2 regions of the Gordonia sp. LUNF6 genome follow, and region 1 is predicted to be linked to the other one. Evidence: riboswitches for the same ligand, from Rfam matches in the RefSeq annotation. Region 1 holds a riboswitch; the other holds the start of a gene.

The links. A riboswitch is a leader RNA that binds a small molecule or an ion and turns the genes downstream of it on or off. The one in region 1 is predicted to bind thiamine pyrophosphate.
Region 2: linked by a shared signal. The riboswitch ahead of ACK8HH_RS01930 (FAD-dependent oxidoreductase) and the one ahead of thiC (phosphomethylpyrimidine synthase ThiC) in region 1 are both predicted to bind thiamine pyrophosphate.

The regions. Positions count from the first base shown of each region.
Region 1 covers NZ_CP178181.1:3,524,540-3,533,038, forward strand. Annotated here, with positions in the region: gene ACK8HH_RS16430 (GCN5 family acetyltransferase) at 1-268, shown strand, start outside; gene ACK8HH_RS16435 (ribonuclease domain-containing protein) at 299-811, shown strand; gene ACK8HH_RS16440 (barstar family protein) at 808-1,293, shown strand; gene ACK8HH_RS16445 (exodeoxyribonuclease III) at 1,298-2,080, shown strand; gene ACK8HH_RS16450 (GNAT family N-acetyltransferase) at 2,109-2,459, opposite strand; TPP riboswitch at 2,586-2,699, shown strand; gene thiC (phosphomethylpyrimidine synthase ThiC) at 2,691-4,382, shown strand; gene thiD (bifunctional hydroxymethylpyrimidine kinase/phosphomethylpyrimidine kinase) at 4,430-5,242, shown strand; gene ACK8HH_RS16465 (helix-turn-helix domain-containing protein) at 5,261-6,331, opposite strand; gene ACK8HH_RS16470 (hypothetical protein) at 6,634-7,125, shown strand; gene ACK8HH_RS16475 (helix-turn-helix domain-containing protein) at 7,122-8,120, opposite strand; gene ACK8HH_RS16480 (hypothetical protein) at 8,117-8,499, opposite strand, start outside.
Region 2 covers NZ_CP178181.1:413,970-422,468, reverse strand. Annotated here, with positions in the region: gene ACK8HH_RS01930 (FAD-dependent oxidoreductase) at 1-1,096, opposite strand, end outside; TPP riboswitch at 1,089-1,202, opposite strand; gene thiE (thiamine phosphate synthase) at 1,246-1,923, shown strand; gene ACK8HH_RS01920 (hypothetical protein) at 2,183-2,545, shown strand; gene ACK8HH_RS01915 (NUDIX hydrolase) at 2,583-3,041, opposite strand; gene ACK8HH_RS01910 (hypothetical protein) at 3,171-4,619, shown strand; gene ACK8HH_RS01905 (glutamate ABC transporter substrate-binding protein) at 4,616-5,599, shown strand; gene ACK8HH_RS01900 (serine/threonine-protein kinase) at 5,604-8,048, shown strand; gene ACK8HH_RS01895 (AMP-binding protein) at 8,212-8,499, shown strand, end outside.

The sequences.
Region 1 (8,499 bases):
GCTCGACGGCCGGGGGCTGCCGCGCCGCGTGATCGTCGCCGACCGGCTGATGCGCGTCGCCTCGCTGGGTGCGGCGATCGCGAGTTCGGCCGATTACGAGGTGCTGATCGGGCCCGAGCCGACGGGCCCCACTCCGCCCGGCGACAGGGCGCCGATCGCCGACGGGGTGGTCGCGGTGACGGTGGCGGCGTCCGACGACTCGGCCCGCGCGGCGTGGCGAGCACTGAACTTCGAACTGCACCACACGTGCCGCCTGCTGGCTCTGTAGCGGCGGCGCGATGAATTACGGTGGACGGCGATGCCGAACTCCACCGACCCCGACCTGACCAGGCGACGAATCATCGCTTCGGCGCTCGCCGTCATCGCGCTGCTCGCCATCGCGGCGTTCACGTGGTGGATCGACGGCCGCGACAGCCCCGACGACGCGTCGTCCGCACCGACGTCCACGGCCGCCGGCCCGCTCCTCGGCACGTCCACGGCGGCGCCCGGCCCGGCGACGGTCGAGGCGAGGGGCGGCGACGCTCCCACCCGGGTCACCAAGACGCTGAACGAGATCGATTCGGGCCGGTGGCCGGAGGCGGCGAACGCCCCGGGCACCCACGGCGGCGACACCTTCCGGAACAACGAGCGCAAGCTGCCGGTCAAGTCCGCAGACGGGCGGCGCATCGTCTACAAGGAATGGGACGTCAACCCCAAGAAGCCGGGACGCGGACGTGACGCCGAACGCATCGTGACCGGCAGCGACGGGTCCGCCTGGTACACCCTCGACCACTATCGGACCTTCGTCCAGATCCGGGGGCCGTCGGCGTGACCACCGCTTCCCTGACCGAATTCCTCGCCGGCGAGGGCCCGGCGACAGCGCTCGCGATCGGCGACGTCACCACTTACCGCACCGGCGCAGCGGTCCGGCGGTTGCCGGGCGACCGGATGCGCACGTTGGACGGACTGTACGACCTCTTCGCCGCCGCATGGGACTTCCCCGGCCACTTCGGGCACAACAAAGACGCGTTCGACGACTGCATGGGCGACCTCCCCACCGGTCTGCGGACCCCCACCGGCGCTCGGGCGACGGCATTGCTGACCGTCGTCTCCGATGCCGGCCGACTCCTGGCCGACGCTCCGGAAGGCGACTTCGATTGGTTCGCCACCTCCCCCGCGCACTGGCGGGAGCGGCTGCGCCGATCGGGCCGCCGCTTCGGACTCGTCCTGCTCACGTCCGCCGACGACGCGGCCGCCGTCGCAGGCCGATGGGAGGGTGCCGGTGCGCCCCTGATGCGGTTGCGGCAGGATTGACGCCATGCGCCTGGCGACGTGGAACGTGAACTCGATCCGCGCCCGATCCGAGCAGGTCGTGGCATGGATGAATCGGCATGCGATCGATGTGCTCGCGATGCAGGAGACCAAGTGCACCGACGATCAGTTCCCGGTGATGAGTTTTCTGGCCCACGGCTACGACGTCGCGTTCCACGGGTCGAGCGGATACAACGGCGTCGCGATCGCGTCCCGGATCGGGGTGCACGACATCCACATCGGATTCGACGGGCAGCCGCTCTACGCCGGTGAACGGGAGGCGCGAGCCATCTCGGCGACCTGCGGTGGCGTGCGCGTCTGGAGCCTGTACGCCCCCAACGGGCGCGAGCCGGGACACGATCACTTCCAGTACAAACTCGACTGGCTCAGCGCCCTCGCCGATGTCACATCGCTGGAACTGTCGCACGATCCCGCCGCCCAGGTCGCTCTCGCCGGAGACTGGAATGTGGCGCCGACCGACGAGGACGTGTGGGACCCCGAGTACTTCGCGTCCCGCACGCACACCTCCGACGAGGAGCGCGCCGCCTTCCGCCGCTTCGTCGAAGGCGGATTCGTCGACAGCGCGGCCCCCTTCACCCCCGGTCCGGGGACCTACACCTTCTGGGACTACCAGGCCGGGCGCTTCGCCCGCAACGAGGGCATGCGCATCGACTTCGCGCTCTGCTCCCCCGCCTTGGACGACCGTATCCACGACGCCTTCATCGACCGCGACGCCCGCGCCGCGGAGGGCGCCAGCGATCACGCCCCCCTCGTGTTCGACCTGAGCTGATCCCGGCGGGTGCGCCGGTCGGTCCGCCTCAGGCGGAGGCCATCGCCACCATGCCGGGATGGGCGTCGAGGAAGTGCTTGGTGAAGGTGCACAGCGGCCGCACCTTGAGCTGGTTGTCGCGCATGTACTGCATGGCGCCGCCGGTGAGCCGAGTGGCCAGCCCGTGGCCGCTGTACTCGTCGTAGAGGACCGTGTGGAGGATCGTCACCACCTCGCCGTCGGGACCGTCGTCGATGCGATAGCCGAGCACGCCGACCAGGTCGCCGCCCACCCGCAACTCGAAGCGCTCCCGCTCCGGATTGTGGGACACCTCGGAGATCTGGTGCAGCAGCGAGCGCGCCGACTGCGGCGGATGCGAGTGACGGACTTTGCGATGCATTCGTTGACCTCCTGTGACCAGCGTCACAAGATTACGTTCGTTCGACGGGGAGACGCAAGTCACATCTGTCACATCTGCATCACGATGCGACGCGACCGGACGACGTGAGTATGGTGGGCACCGCACAACTTCACACGCGGGGGCTCCCACGGAACCGGGGGCTGAGATGGCGACAGGCGGTCGTCGACCGCCTGAACCTGTCCGGATAATGCCGGCGTAGGGAGGATCATCATGGGCACATCCATGCCTGGAACCACACGTGACGACGCCACCGCCGAGGTGACCTGCGGCCCCATCGAGGGCAGCAGCAAGGTCTACCTCGACGTCGACGGCATGGCCGTTCCCCAGCGTCGAGTGCATCTGACGAACGGCGAGCACCTCGACCTCTACGACACCTCCGGTCCGTACACCGACTCGTCGGCGACCATCGACCTCGAGAAGGGGCTGGCGAAGACGCGCGACTCCTGGGAACGGCCGGCACCGGTGCCCGTGGGCGGGCACGACGCGGCCACCCAGCTGGCCTGGGCACGCGCCGGGATCGTGACGCCGGAGATGAGATACATCGCCGCGCGCGAGGGCGTCGACGCCGAGCTGGTCCGCAGCGAAGTGGCCGCCGGACGCGCGGTGATTCCGGTCAATCACCGCCACCCCGAGTCGGAGCCGATGATCATCGGCAAGGCCTTCGCGGTGAAGGTGAACGCGAACATCGGCAACTCTGCCGTCACCTCGTCCATCGCCGAAGAGGTGGAGAAGATGGTCTGGGCCACCCGGTGGGGCGCCGACACCATCATGGATCTCTCGACCGGCAAGGACATCCACCTCACTCGCGAATGGATCCTGCGCAACTCCCCCGTCCCGGTCGGAACCGTGCCGATCTACCAGGCGCTCGAGAAGGTGAACGGCGATCCCACGCGCCTGACCTGGGAGATCTACCGCGACACCGTCATCGAACAGGCCGAACAGGGCGTCGACTACATGACCGTGCACGCCGGCGTGCTCCTGCGTTACGTCCCGCTGACCGCCAAGCGGGTGACCGGCATCGTCTCGCGCGGCGGCTCCATCATGGCCGCATGGTGTCTGGCCCACCACACTGAGTCGTTCCTGTACACGCACTTCGACGAGCTGTGCGAGATCTTCGCGCGGTACGACATCACCTTCTCGCTCGGCGACGGCCTGCGCCCCGGGTCCATCGCCGATGCGAACGACGAGGCGCAGTTCGCCGAACTGCGGACCCTGGGCGAGCTGACGAAGATCGCCAAGAGCCACGGCGTACAGGTGATGATCGAGGGCCCCGGGCACGTCCCGATGCACAAGATCGCCGAGAACGTCCGGCTCGAGGAAGAGCTGTGTGAGGAGGCCCCGTTCTACACGCTCGGCCCGCTCGCCACCGACATCGCGCCGGCCTACGACCACATCACCTCCGCGATCGGCGCCGCGATGATCGCGCAGGCCGGCACGGCGATGCTCTGCTACGTGACGCCGAAGGAGCACCTGGGGCTGCCGAACCGGGACGACGTGAAGGTCGGCGTCATCACCTACAAGATCGCGGCACACTCGGCCGACCTCGCCAAGGGTCATCCGCGCGCCCAGGAACGCGACGACGCCCTCAGCAAGGCGCGCTTCGAGTTCCGCTGGACCGATCAGTTCAACCTCGCGCTCGATCCCGACACGGCACGCGAGTACCACGATGAGACGATGCCCGCCGAGCCGGCGAAGACCGCGCACTTCTGCTCCATGTGCGGCCCCAAGTTCTGCTCCATGCGGATCTCGGCCGACGTCCGCACCTATGCACAGGAGAACGGGCTCGTCACGCAGGAGGACATCGACGCGCGGCTGGCACAGGACATGGCGGCCAAATCGGCCGAGTTCGCGGCGGCGGGAAACCAGGTGTACCTGCCGATCTCCGAGGCCGCCGCGCCGTGACCCTGCGGCTTCCGCAGGCCGGCCCCGGCGTCACCCCGGTCCGGGTGATGACCGTGGCCGGCTCCGATTCCGGCGGCGGCGCGGGCATTCAGGCCGATATGCGCACCTTCGCGATGCTCGGCCTGCACGCCTGCGTCGCGGTCACCGCGGTGACCGTGCAGAACTCCACCGGGGTCACCGGAATCCAGGAGATCGATCCGGCGGTGGTCGCGGCGCAGATGCACTCGGTGGTTCCCGACATCGGCGTCTGTGCGGTCAAGACGGGGATGCTGGCCTCCGATCCGATCATCACGGCGATCGCCGAGGCCGCGACGCAGCTCGGCATCGGCGGTGACACGGGAGTGCCGCTGGTGGTCGATCCCGTCTGCGCGTCGATGCACGGCGATCCCCTGCTGGCGTCCGACGCCCTCGGTGCGCTCACCGAGCGGTTGATGCCGCTCGCCACGGTCGTCACGCCGAACCTGGACGAGGTGCGCCTACTGACCGGGATCGACGTCGTGGACGGTGCGAGCCAACGGGCGGCCGCCGCGGCACTGCGCGAGACGGGCGCCCGGTGGGCCCTGGTGAAGGGCGGCCACCTGCGGGGCAGCGAACACAGCCCCGACATCCTGTACGACGGCCGAGAGTTCCTGGAGTTCCCGGGCAGACGCATCGACACCCCGCACGACCACGGTGCGGGCGACACCCTGGCCGCGGCGATCACCGGCGCGCTGGGCCACGGCTACCGCGTGCCCGACGCCGTGGCCTTCGCGAAGCGGTGGGTCACCCGCGGCCTGGCCGCCGCCTATCCGCTCGGCGCCGGCCACGGCCCGGTGAACCCGCTGTGGCGGCTCGATCCGGCGGCCGACTCCCCGCCGTGACCGGTGCCGGCCCCGCCGCTATCCGCGCACGCGGTGGCGATACTCCACCGGTCCGACGCCGTAGCGCTGCTTGAACCGGTTCCGGAAGGTCGCGACCGTCGGGAAGCCCGATGAGAGCGCGATGGTGCTGATCGAGGCGCCCGCGTTCTGCATGAGCATCTCGTGGGCGGTCTGCAGCCGGCGATCGGCGATCCGGCTCGCGAGCGAGGTGTCGCAGTTCTCGAAGTAGCGGTACAGCTGGCGGCGCGAGAGGTGCAGCCGCTCGGCGATCGCGTCCGGGGAGAAGCTGGGATCGCGGTGGTGGCGGTCGATGAGGTCGCGAGCGGCCTCCTGGACGAACAGGGCGTTGTCCTCGGTGCCGGTCGGAGAACCGTCGAGTTCCGACAGCGCGGCGACGATCAGATCGACGGCGGCCTGCTCCGAGACGGTGCCCGTCGCCTGCCCCGCATTGAGCGCCGAGGTCTCGGCGGCGAATCGGCGGACGAAGACCGCGGCCGCGCGGGCCAGCGGGGTGTTGGCCGCGATGGGACGCTGCAGCCGCTCGGCGATGTGGCGGTGCTTGCCGAGCCGATTGAACGGGATGAGCAGTCCGGACGGGTCGGCCACGGCGTTGGTCACCAGGCTGTGCGGGGTCGCGTTGCTGACGAACACCAGGTCGCCGGGGCCGTAGACGAACTCCCGGCCGTTCTGCCGGATGAGTGACTGTCCGCGCATACCGCTGACACTGACCACCAGAGAGTCCGACGGCTCGTTCCGCACCCGCTCCGCCGTGCGCTCCATCGTCATCGCGGGCTGCAGTGCGCAGTAGGTCACGATCGACGACAGACTCTGTGCGAAGCGCATCGCATGAAAGGTCTCCGGTTCCGCGATGCGGACGTCGACCGTCGGGCTGTAGGCGGTGGTGCCGGAATGGCCGGTGAACCGGTCCGGACGCGGGCGCGTCGGGACACTGCCGACGCCGAGCCGCGCTTCCCATTCGGCGACGGTGCGCGGAGTGAGCCGGGTCGCCAGTCCGGGACGTGCCGCCTGAGGGAACGAAGCGCGCGTATTGGACAGACTTGTCTTGGGCAGGGTTGCACTATGGGGCATGAGGAGACCTTCTACGCATGGGGGACATGGCGAGATGGGCCTGGCTTTGGGAGGGAGCCTTGCTTTCTCATCTGACATACTTGCACACCCAATTATCAGTGTCGAGCGAATCACCAAAAGCGCCAAGGTGATATTCGGGTCACATCGGGCGGGTCCGATCGGCAAACTTGCGTCGCAACTGTCACTACCTGGGGGTAACTGCTAGCAGGCCGGCATCGCGGCATACCCGGCGCGGTACTGTTCTGGGAGACCGCGGCGCGTCGACCCGCCGCGGCCCGCATCGTCTCGTCCTAGGAGCGCCCGTGACCCAGCCGCCGAACGACGGCCCCACGACACCCCCGTCGAGCGAGCCGCAGTACCCGGCGTCCGCGGGACAGACCGCCTACAGCAACCAGCCCGCGGGGTACGGCCCGCCGACCGGCCCTCCGGAACCCGTGACGGCCGCCGCCGCGGAGACCGCGGCCGTCCGGCGTTGGCGGATCATCACCGCGGTCGCCTGCCTCGCCGCCGCTCTCGTCATCGTCAGCTTCTTCCTCGTCGGCCAGAGCCGATCGTCCGACAGCCAGGCTCCGGTCACCGAGACCGTCGTCGACACCACCACGGTGATCTCGACGACCACCGGCAGCGCCGCCACGCGCACCGCGACCGACACCGTGACCGAGACCGCGACCGAGACAGCGACGTCGAACGCCACGGCCACGCGCACCGTGACCGACACGGTCACCAGGACCCGGACCGAGACCGACACCAAGACGGTGACCGAAACCGTCGCCCCGCCTGCGAAGTCGGGTTAGCCCACCGGACGCGAGGTCTCCGCGGACGCGGGCGCCCCTCCCGCCCTCGACTGCGCCAGCCGATCACGGAACTCATTGGGGCCCAGACCGTAGGCGCGGCGGAACCGGAAGCGGAAGGCGCCCAGCGACGCGAACCCGCACGCTCGTGCCACCAAGGCGATCGACGCCGCCGGGTTCGATATCAGCAGCACCCGCGCGGCCTGCAGTCGCCGGTCGGCGATCATCTCGGCGACGCTCCGGTCGCAGTCCTCGAAGTGGCGGTAGAACTGGCGCCGGGACAGGTGAAGGCGCCCGGCCAACACCGCCGGTGACAGCGACGGATCGCGGAAGTGCCGCTCGATGAGTTCGTGAGTCTGCTCCCGGACGTAGGCGGTGGTGCCGGACACGTCACCGGTCCGGCAGCCCGTCTCGGCGACCACAGCGGAGAGCATGTCGATCATCGCGATCTCGGCGGCCAGGGTCGGCGTCCGCACATCGCGCGCGATGACCGATGAGACGAACCCGCGGACACTGCGCGCCGCGACCGCCGCCAACAGGGTGTCGGGAATGAGTACACCGGCCGTGGCGAGCGTCCTCGCCCCGACTCCCAGTTCGTCGGCCGGGATCCGCAGCGCGGCCACGTCCGCCAGGTCACCGGACGACGGCGGTTCCGGCGAGCCGCCGGTCACGACCACGACGTGGTCGCCGGACGATCCCGCGGCGTCGGGCATCGCGATCAACAGGAAGTCGCCGTCCGGTGGGGGTTCGGAAACCTCCGCGTGCCACGTCAGCGGTGTGCGCAGCGCCCGTGTGGCCGTCACCACCGACAGCCTGCGCTGGTGGATCGCTGCGCCGAAAGTCTCCGGGTCAGCGCTCGCGAGCCGGTCGACGCCCACCATGTCCCGGTAGGCCGCCAGTCCCTGCCGCCCGCCGAGAACGAGCGGCGGATCGTCGTCGCACACGCCGACCGACCGGCTCCAGTCCCTGATCTCGTCCGGGGCGGGCCGGGCAGTCATCGTGCCGCCGATGCCCGTGGGAGGACGACGGCCGAGGCCAGGAAGAAGCAGATCGCGCCGACGAAGGTGCCCACGTTGGCGGCCACGGCATCGACGGTGATGCCGCCGACCGTGATGTAGGAGGCGACGGCGGAGACGCCGAATGCCACGCACCCGATGAAGTTGATCTGGCCCGACCACCAGTTCCGGTCACCGGGCGCCCACATCCGTCCCGTGGCGTGGGAGAAGGCGACGAGGACGAAGAACCCGCTCACCAGGAACGCCACCGAGCCGGCCGCGTCCGGAGTCCAGACGAGATGCTTCTCGCCGCGGATGGTGTGCGTCATGAGCGCCCCGCCGGTGCTGACGTTGAACAGCAGTGTGCCGAAGAACTGCGTCG
Region 2 (8,499 bases), 860 kb from region 1:
CCGGTCCGCGCCGATCCGGCGGTCGGAGGAGGGCGGCCACGCGCGCCGCGGTCCACGGGGCGAGCGCGATGCCGTTGCGGCCGTGCCCGGCGGCGACGAGAATCCGCTCGTCCACCCGCCGCACCACGGGCACACCGTCCGGCGACGACGGGCGGATCCCCGCGCCCGCCTCGGCGAGTTCGTAGGTGCGCAGTCCCGGCATCAGCTCGGCGGCGTCGGCGAGCAGATCGCCCACCCCGCCCGCCAGCGGCATCCGATCACCGTCGTCGTAGGCCTCGTACTGGGTGGCGCCCACGACCACCCCGTCATCCCTCGGCACCAGGTACAGGGCGCGCCCATGCCAGCGGGCCCGGATCACATGCGTCGGCGGCGGCACCGACCAACGTGTGCGGCGCAGTCGGAGGATCTCGCCCTTCTCACCGCGGAGTTCCACGCTCGGCAGCAGCCTGCGGGAACCGAGGCCGGCCGCGACCAGCACCTGATCCCCGGGGATCGTCGACAGATCGGTCACCCGCCCGCGCTCCCAGATCACTCCGCGGCTCTTGAGCGCGCGTTGCAGCGCGGCGATCAGCCGCCGGTTGTCGAGCGACCCCTCACCGACCGCGTGAAACCCTCCGGCCACGCCGCGCACCAGCGCGGGTTCGGCTGCACGCAGCTCGGCCGGTGTCATCGCGGGCAGCCGGTCGGCGTCGCCGGGCGACGTGGACAGCCCGAACCGCACCTGTGTCCGCAGGTGCTCCAGGTCGGCCGGCGCGGCACCGATCAGCAAGCTGTCGGCGGCCGTCCGCACGGTCGGATCGCCGAGTCGTTCGAGCAGGGCGGGCCATCGCGCCACCGAGTCCCGCGAGATCGCCAGCAGCCGGTCCTCGCCGGGATGTCCTTCTGCGAAGCAGCCGAGCATGCCGCCCGCGACGTGCGCGGCCCGCTCCTGCGGTCCGGCGTCGAAGACGCGCACCCGCCATCCGCGGTCGGCGGCGGACAGGGCGCACGTGAGGCCGACGACGCCGCCCCCGATCACCGACAGCTCACCGACTCGCTCAGTGCGAGGGTCCATCGGAGAGGCGATCTGTTCGCCGGATGCGGTTTCACCAGACATGACGTCAGCCTTCCTTCGCCGGCATGACCCGGATCAGGTGTGACGGTCAGCGCCGGCGCAGCGCACTCTCAGCCCGGCGGACCTCCGGACTCCCGTGTCGATAACGCCTCACAGTCTACCGCCCGGCATCGGCGACTACGGTGTCGGTCATGGATGCCCGCACTCGTCTCGCCACCTCCCGCCTGTACCTGTGCACCGACGCGCGGCGCGAGCGCGGCGACCTGATCGACTTCGTCCGGAGCGCTCTCGCGGGCGGCGTCGACATCGTCCAGCTGCGCGACAAGAATTCGCCCGGGGAACGCGAGTTCGGCGAGCTCACCGCCGTGCAGGAGCTGGAACTGCTGCGGCGGCTGCGCGAACTGACGCACGCCGCGGGTGCGCTGCTGGCGGTCAACGACCGGGCCGACGTCGCGGTCGCGTCCGGCGCCGACGTCCTCCACGTCGGCCAGGACGATCTGCCGCCCGCCACCGCCCGGCGCATCGTCGGCCCCGACGTGGTGATCGGCCGCTCCACGCACACCGTGGAGCAGGCGCTCACCGCCGATGCCGATCCCGACGTGGACTACTTCTGTACCGGCCCGTGCTGGACGACGCCGACCAAACCGGGCCGGGCGGCCACTGGACTGGAGTTCGTCAGCGCGGTCGCCGCGGCGCGGCCCAGCAAGGCGTGGTTCGCGATCGGCGGCATCGACCTGCCCCGCGTTCGAGAGGTCACCGACGCGGGCGGCGAGCGCATCGTGGTGGTCCGGGCGATCACCGGTGCCGACGATCCCGCGACCGCCGCGCGCGACCTCCGGACGGCTTGCCTTTCCGGCACGGCGGAGTAAGCTGCTTGCCATCATGACGTGGAAGCTTCTTGTAGCCCGCCGCAGCGGGGTCTGATTCGACCGACCCCCCGCTGCGGGGTTGTCGTCTCTCCACATTCTCTGAGCTCGTCGGTCATCGAATCTTCGACCGAAATGAAGGCTCCCGATGCGTTCCATTCAGATCCTGCCGACATCCTGTACCCGTAACGGATACGACCGTCCGCAGCAGTCCCGCTCCTCTCGGCGACTGCCGAACTGGTTCCCACGGGAGGCGGCCGACATGACCACTTCGAGTTTCGACCAGACCTACGCACCCGCCGGCGACATCGCGTTGGAGGCGATCACGATCGAGCCGGGTCGCGGCGACACCGTCACCTGCCGCGCACGGATCAATCTCGGCCGACGATGCCACGACGTCAGCGCCACCGCGGTCGGCGCCATCGGCGCGATGACCGAGGTGCTGTACGCACTGGGCGCGGGCGTCGAGATCGTCTCGCTGTACCAGCATCAGGAGGACGGCGAGACCGTCACCTACCTGCTCTGCGAACGCGATCTGCACCGGAGTTGGTCGTACGGCCGGGGCCGCACCGGCGACGAGGCCACCATCAACGCGCTGATCGCGGGAGCCAATCAGCTGGCGTGAGCTCGCTCAGGTGGGCCCGAGCTCGGGCGGGCCGGACTCAGGTGAGCCGGGCCAGCAGCCCCGGCCACGCCTTCGCCAGACCGGGATGCAGCGGCAGCTCGGCCACCGACTCGGCGGGCACCCAGCGCAGTTCGGCGGACTCCCCGTTGCCGACCGTCGCGACCGGCGAATCAGCCTTGGCGATGACCGTCGTGTAACTCCACTCCGGCGCCGAGTGCGTGACGATCGACTCGATCACCGCGACGTCCGACTCAGCTATCCCGGCTTCCTCGTGCGCTTCACGCACCGCGGCCTGTTCCACGCTCTCGTGCGAGTCGCGGGCACCGCCCGGCAGCCCCCACGTACCGCCCTGATGCGACCACACGGCGCGATGCTGGAGCAGCACCACGACGCCTGAGTCGGCCGGCGCGCACAGCAGCAGACCCGCCGCCCCGAAGCGTCCCCAGTAGCGCGCACCGTCCGCACCGAACACCCAGCCGTCACCGTCACCGCGCACCCTGCGACCTCCTGCACCGACCCACCGACTTCAGATCGGCTTCTCTGACGAATCACCGTACCGGGCTGTCCGTCTACTCGCAGCCGCGCCGACTAGGGTTGAGCGCAGCACATCCGAAAGGGACAACTCGTGGCCGGCCAGGTTTACCGAGTGCGCTCGGCACTCACGCATGCGGGCCGCAGTGTGCTGCCCGACCGTGGCGCGCCGAGCCCCACTCTGCGCCAGGTGATCGCCGACCGGCGCGAGATCGCCGCCATGACCCGCGAGCGGGTCTCGTCGCCGTTGCTGACGATGCGCTTCTACGCGACCACCACGCCCGGCAAACTCGTCATCATCCTGCTCGCGATGGTCCTCGCATGCGGTCTCACCGGCTGGTACTCGTCCGTCTCGCTCACCGAGCGAAGCCAGACCCTCGAAGCACTCGTCGACCGCGCCGAGCCGCAGGCCGAGGCCGCCGAGGTCCTCTACAGTTCGCTGTCGGTGGCCGACGCCGCGGCCAACTCCGCGTTCATCTCCGGCGGCCGCGAGTCCCCCGACCTCCGCGCGGAGTACACCGACTCCATCGCGACGGCGTCCTCCGCGCTCATCGCCGCCGCGGACGGACTGTCCACGGCGGCGGAGGTGTCCGAGCGCGACAAGCCCTCGCGTGACGATCTCGACACCATCGCCACCAGCATCCCGGTGTACACGGGCCTCATCGAGACCGCACGCACCAACAACCGGCTCGCGAACCCCGTCGGATCGGCCTACCTCAGCGAGGCCTCGTCATTGATGATCGAGACCATCCTGCCCGCGGCGCAACGCCTCTACGAGGACCGGTCGTCGGCGATCTCCGACCCCCAGCGCACCCTCACCGTCCCACCGTGGGGCGTCTACGTGGCGCTGCTGATCATCATCGCGATGCTGATCGTCACCGGACGCTATCTGGCCCGGCGCACGCGGCGCCACTTCAACATCGGTCTCATCGGCGCGCTCACCGCGATGATCCTCGGCACGGTCTGGCTGCTCATCTCGGGACTGCTGTCGGTGGCCGCGGCCAACACAGCGAAGACCGCCGGTGCCGATCCGCTGCACACGCTGACCACCATGCGGATCCTCACACAGCAGGCGCGGTCGGCCGAGACGCTGTCGCTGGTCCGCCGGTCCGATCCGGGAGAACTCGACGTCGGCTTCAGCAAGGATCTCGAGGAGATCCACGATCACGCCGACCAACTCGCGAACGACCCCGAACACGCCGACGACCACGGCCTGACGCAGCCGCTCACCGACGTCCAGTCGGCGCTCGAACGTTGGCGCAGTGCCCACGAGGAGGTGGGCCGTCGGCTGGCGAGCGGTGACTACACGGCCGCGCGGGCCCTGACCATCGGCAACGGCAAGATCAGCACCGCAACCGGATACAACGAGGTCAACGACGCGCTGGTCAAGGCGATAGGCCAGGCGCGCACCACGTTCCGCGACAACATCAGCACCGCCCAGCGTCTGCTCGGCTTCACCGGCACGGGTATCGGCGTGCTGTGCGGGGTGGCCGCCGTGGCGGTCGCGATCGGCCTGTTCCCCCGGATCCGGGAGTACCGATGACAGCCTCCGCGTCCGCCCGCCGCCTGATCGTACTGCTGTGTCTCATCGCGTCCGGCCTCACCGCATGCGCCACCGTGACCAGCACCCCCAGCGAGCCGCCGTCCACCACCGCGCACGCGCCGTTCCCGCCCGACGTCGGTTTCGGCGCGCAGCCCGACGCGCCGGCGCCCGACTCCGACTGCGCCGCGATCGCCGGACTCCGGCCGGGACCGCTGTCCGAACCGCGGCAGATGCCGCCCGGATCGACGATGGACCGGATCGCCAAGCGCGGACGGCTGATCGTCGGCACCGACCTCGGCAGCAATCCGCTGAGTTTCCGCGATCCGATCACCGGCGACGTCAAAGGATTCGACATCGACGTCGCGCACTGGATCGCCGAGGCGATCTTCGGGGATCCGAATCTGATCGAGTACCGGATGATCACGAACGAGAACCGAATCCAGGCGCTGGAGAACGGCGCGGTCGACGTCGTCGTCAAAACGATGTCGATCACGTGCGATCGGCTCAAGTCGATCGACTTCTCGGTGCCCTACTACGCCGCCGCCCAGCAGATCCTCGCGTACCGCAATTCGGGTATCTCACAGGCATCCGATCTCGCCGGGAAGAACGTCTGCGCCACTCGCTCCTCCACTTCCATCGCGCGTGTGGAACGTGCTGTTCCGAGCGCGAAATATCTCACCACCGCGAGTTGGGCCGACTGCCTGGTGATGATGCAGCAGGGGCAGGTGGACGCGATCACCTCGGACGACTCCATACTCGCCGGGATCGCCGCGCAGGATCCGTGGGTCCACGTGGTCGGCGACAGCCTCGGAACGGAGTACTACGGAGTGGGGATACCCAAGGGGCAGGATGACTTCGCGCGATTCATCAACGGCGTGATCGCGGCCCGCGAGGCCGACGGCAGCTGGCAGCGGTCCTACGACGAGTGGCTGTCGATCCTCGGGCCCGGATCCCCGCCGCCGACGATGTACCGGGATTGACGTGATGAGCGATATCAAGAAGAAGCGCAACAAGAACGGCGACGCCGAGCCGGTCGCCACCGAGGCGACCGAGCTCCCGGCCGAGACACAGGCCTCGGCAGTCGAACCCACACAGACCGAGGCCTCCGAGTCGGTCCAGACACAGGCGGGCACCGTCCCCGCGCCGATGGGCACTGTCGGGGACACCGCGCCTACGGCGACCGTCACCCAGTCGACGCAGGTGCGGCGGATCCTCGACGACATCGCCGCCTCACGCAGGAAGAGCCGCAAGAGCGCCCACGTCCACGACCGCCGCCTCGGCAGTGAACTGGTCCAGCTTCCCGAGATCACCGACATCGACCCCGCGGACGCCGTCCTGGCCGACCCGGTGATCGCGCCGAGCAAGCGCAAGTGCTGGAACTGCGGCGAGCCGGTGGGCCGGAAGTCGGGCCGCGGCAAGGGACCGCTCAGCGGCACCTGCTGGAACTGCGGGTCGCGGTACTCGTTCGTCCCCGGTCTCAAACGGGGCACGATGGTCGCCGATCAGTACGAGATCGCCGGCGCGATCGCGCACGGCGGCATCGGATGGATCTACCTGGCTGTGGACCACAACGTCTCCGACCGCCCCGTCGTCCTGAAGGGCCTGCTGAACTCGTCGGACTCACAGGCTCAGGCGGTAGCCATCGCCGAACGGCAGTTCCTCGCCTCGGTGAACGATCCGGGCATCGTGAAGATCTTCAACTTCGTGGAGGGCGTCACGGAGGACGGGCGGTCCGTCGGCTACATCGTGATGGAGTACGTCGGCGGTCACACGCTCAAACAGCTGACCACCAACGAGGACGGCACCTCATCGCTGCTCCCGATCGAGCAGGCGATGGCCTACATCCTCGAAGTGCTCTCGGCCGTCGGATACCTGCATTCGGTGGGCCTGGTCTACAACGACGTGAAACCCGACAACATCATGATCACCAGCGATGAGGTCAAGCTCATCGACCTGGGTGCGGTCTCCGCGATCAACGGGACCGGGCATCTCTACGGCACGCCCGGGTTCCAGGCTCCGGAGATCGTGCAGACGGGCCCGCAGATCGTCACCGACATCTACAGCATCGGCCGCACACTGGCCGTCCTCACCGTCGACATGCCGATGGCCGACGGCCGATACCTCGACGGACTGCCCGACCCGCGAACCACTCCGCTGTTCGTGGAGAATCCGTCGTTCTACTTCCTGCTGCACCGGGCCACATCCCCCGACCCCGCCGAACGATTCTCGTCCGCGGAGGAGATGACCACGCAGGTGCTCAACGTGCTGCGGGAGACCGTGGCGCTGCACACCGGCGTCCCCCGGCCCTCCATGTCGACGGTCTTCACCCCGCAGCGCTCGACGTTCGGCACCGAACTCCTGCTGGCGCCCGTGGACGGCTTCTTCGACCCGAAGGACGCGGCGATCCACGACCCCGCCGACATCGCGCGAGCGCTGCCGGTGCCGCTCGTGGACCCGACCGATCCCGCCGCGAGCGTCCTGACCTCGGCCGCTCTCTCGTACCCGCGGCAGACGCTCGACACCATCCGCGCCGCGCGCGCCGACGGGTACAAGGCGCTCATCGCGACGGACGACGCCGACGACGGCGCCGGACCGCAGCACCCGTCGATGGAACTCGACCTCGCCGAAGCGCGCGCCCATCTGGAGCTCGGCAATCTCGACACGGCGCTGCAGTTGCTTCGGGAGGTCGCGGTCCATCACGGGGACTCGTGGCGGCTGCACTGGTATCTGGGCATCTGCTCGCTGCTCAACGCCGAGCCGGAACTCGCCTTCGACCGCTTTCACGAAGTGCTGGAGGCGATGCCCGGTGAGGTGGCGCCGAAGCTGGCGGTGGCGGGCACCGCCGAGCTGATCGGTTACTGGCTCTCCGCCGAGGAGTACACGTCCAACGACCAGATGGCGCAGGTGGAACGCTGGTACGAGATCGCGCGGCAGAACTATCACGATCTGTGGCTGACCGATCACAGCATCGTGTCCGCAGCTTTCGGGCTGGCCAGGATGATCCTGGCGGAGGGACGGTACGATGCCGCCATCGAGCCCCTCGACGAGGTACCCACCACGAGCCGGCACTACGGCACCGCGCAGATCTCGGCGATCATCACCCTCGTCCACGGTCGCCCGCCGAGCGAGGTGACGAGGTCGGAGCTGTTCGAGGCGGCCGAGCGCTTCGAAGAGATCAGCTGGGACGATCCCCGGCGCGGCCGCCTCCAGCTCATCATCCTCGGCACGGCTCTCGGGTGGATCGACGCTCACCTCGACGAGGACTATCCGGCCGACGACTTCCTCGGTTTCCCGTTCAACGAGCACGGTCTGCGGGCCGGAACCGAACGCTCTCTCCGCGAGCTGGCGAAGGCGACCCGCGACAATCGCGCCCACCGTTTCCTGCTGGTCGACCTCGCGAACCTGATCCGGCCCGCCACCCTGTTCTGACCGCCGCAACTCCCCAGGCTGGTAGAGCGCCCCCAGGCTCGTTGAGCTCCTCCCCAGGCTGGTTGAGCGAGCGAAGCGAGTCGAAACCACCGCACCCACCCACCACACCCACACCCCTCTTCGGAGGGTGGCCGCACCCGACTGTGATGTGGATCATGTGACCATGACCACGAGTACCGAGCTCTACCGCAGCAGCCGCGACCAGATGATCGAGCTGATCCACGATTACGACCGCGCCGTCCGCGAGTTCCGCTGGCCGGAGATCACCGGCACGTTCAACTGGGCCATCGACTGGTTCGACAGCTTCGCCCGCGGCAACGACCGTCTCGCTCTGTGGATCACCGAAGAGGACGGGTCGGAGGTCAAAGTCACGTTCGACGAGATGGCCACGAACTCCGATCGCGTGGCGACGTGGCTGCGGGGTCTCGGCATCACGAAGGGCGACCGCATC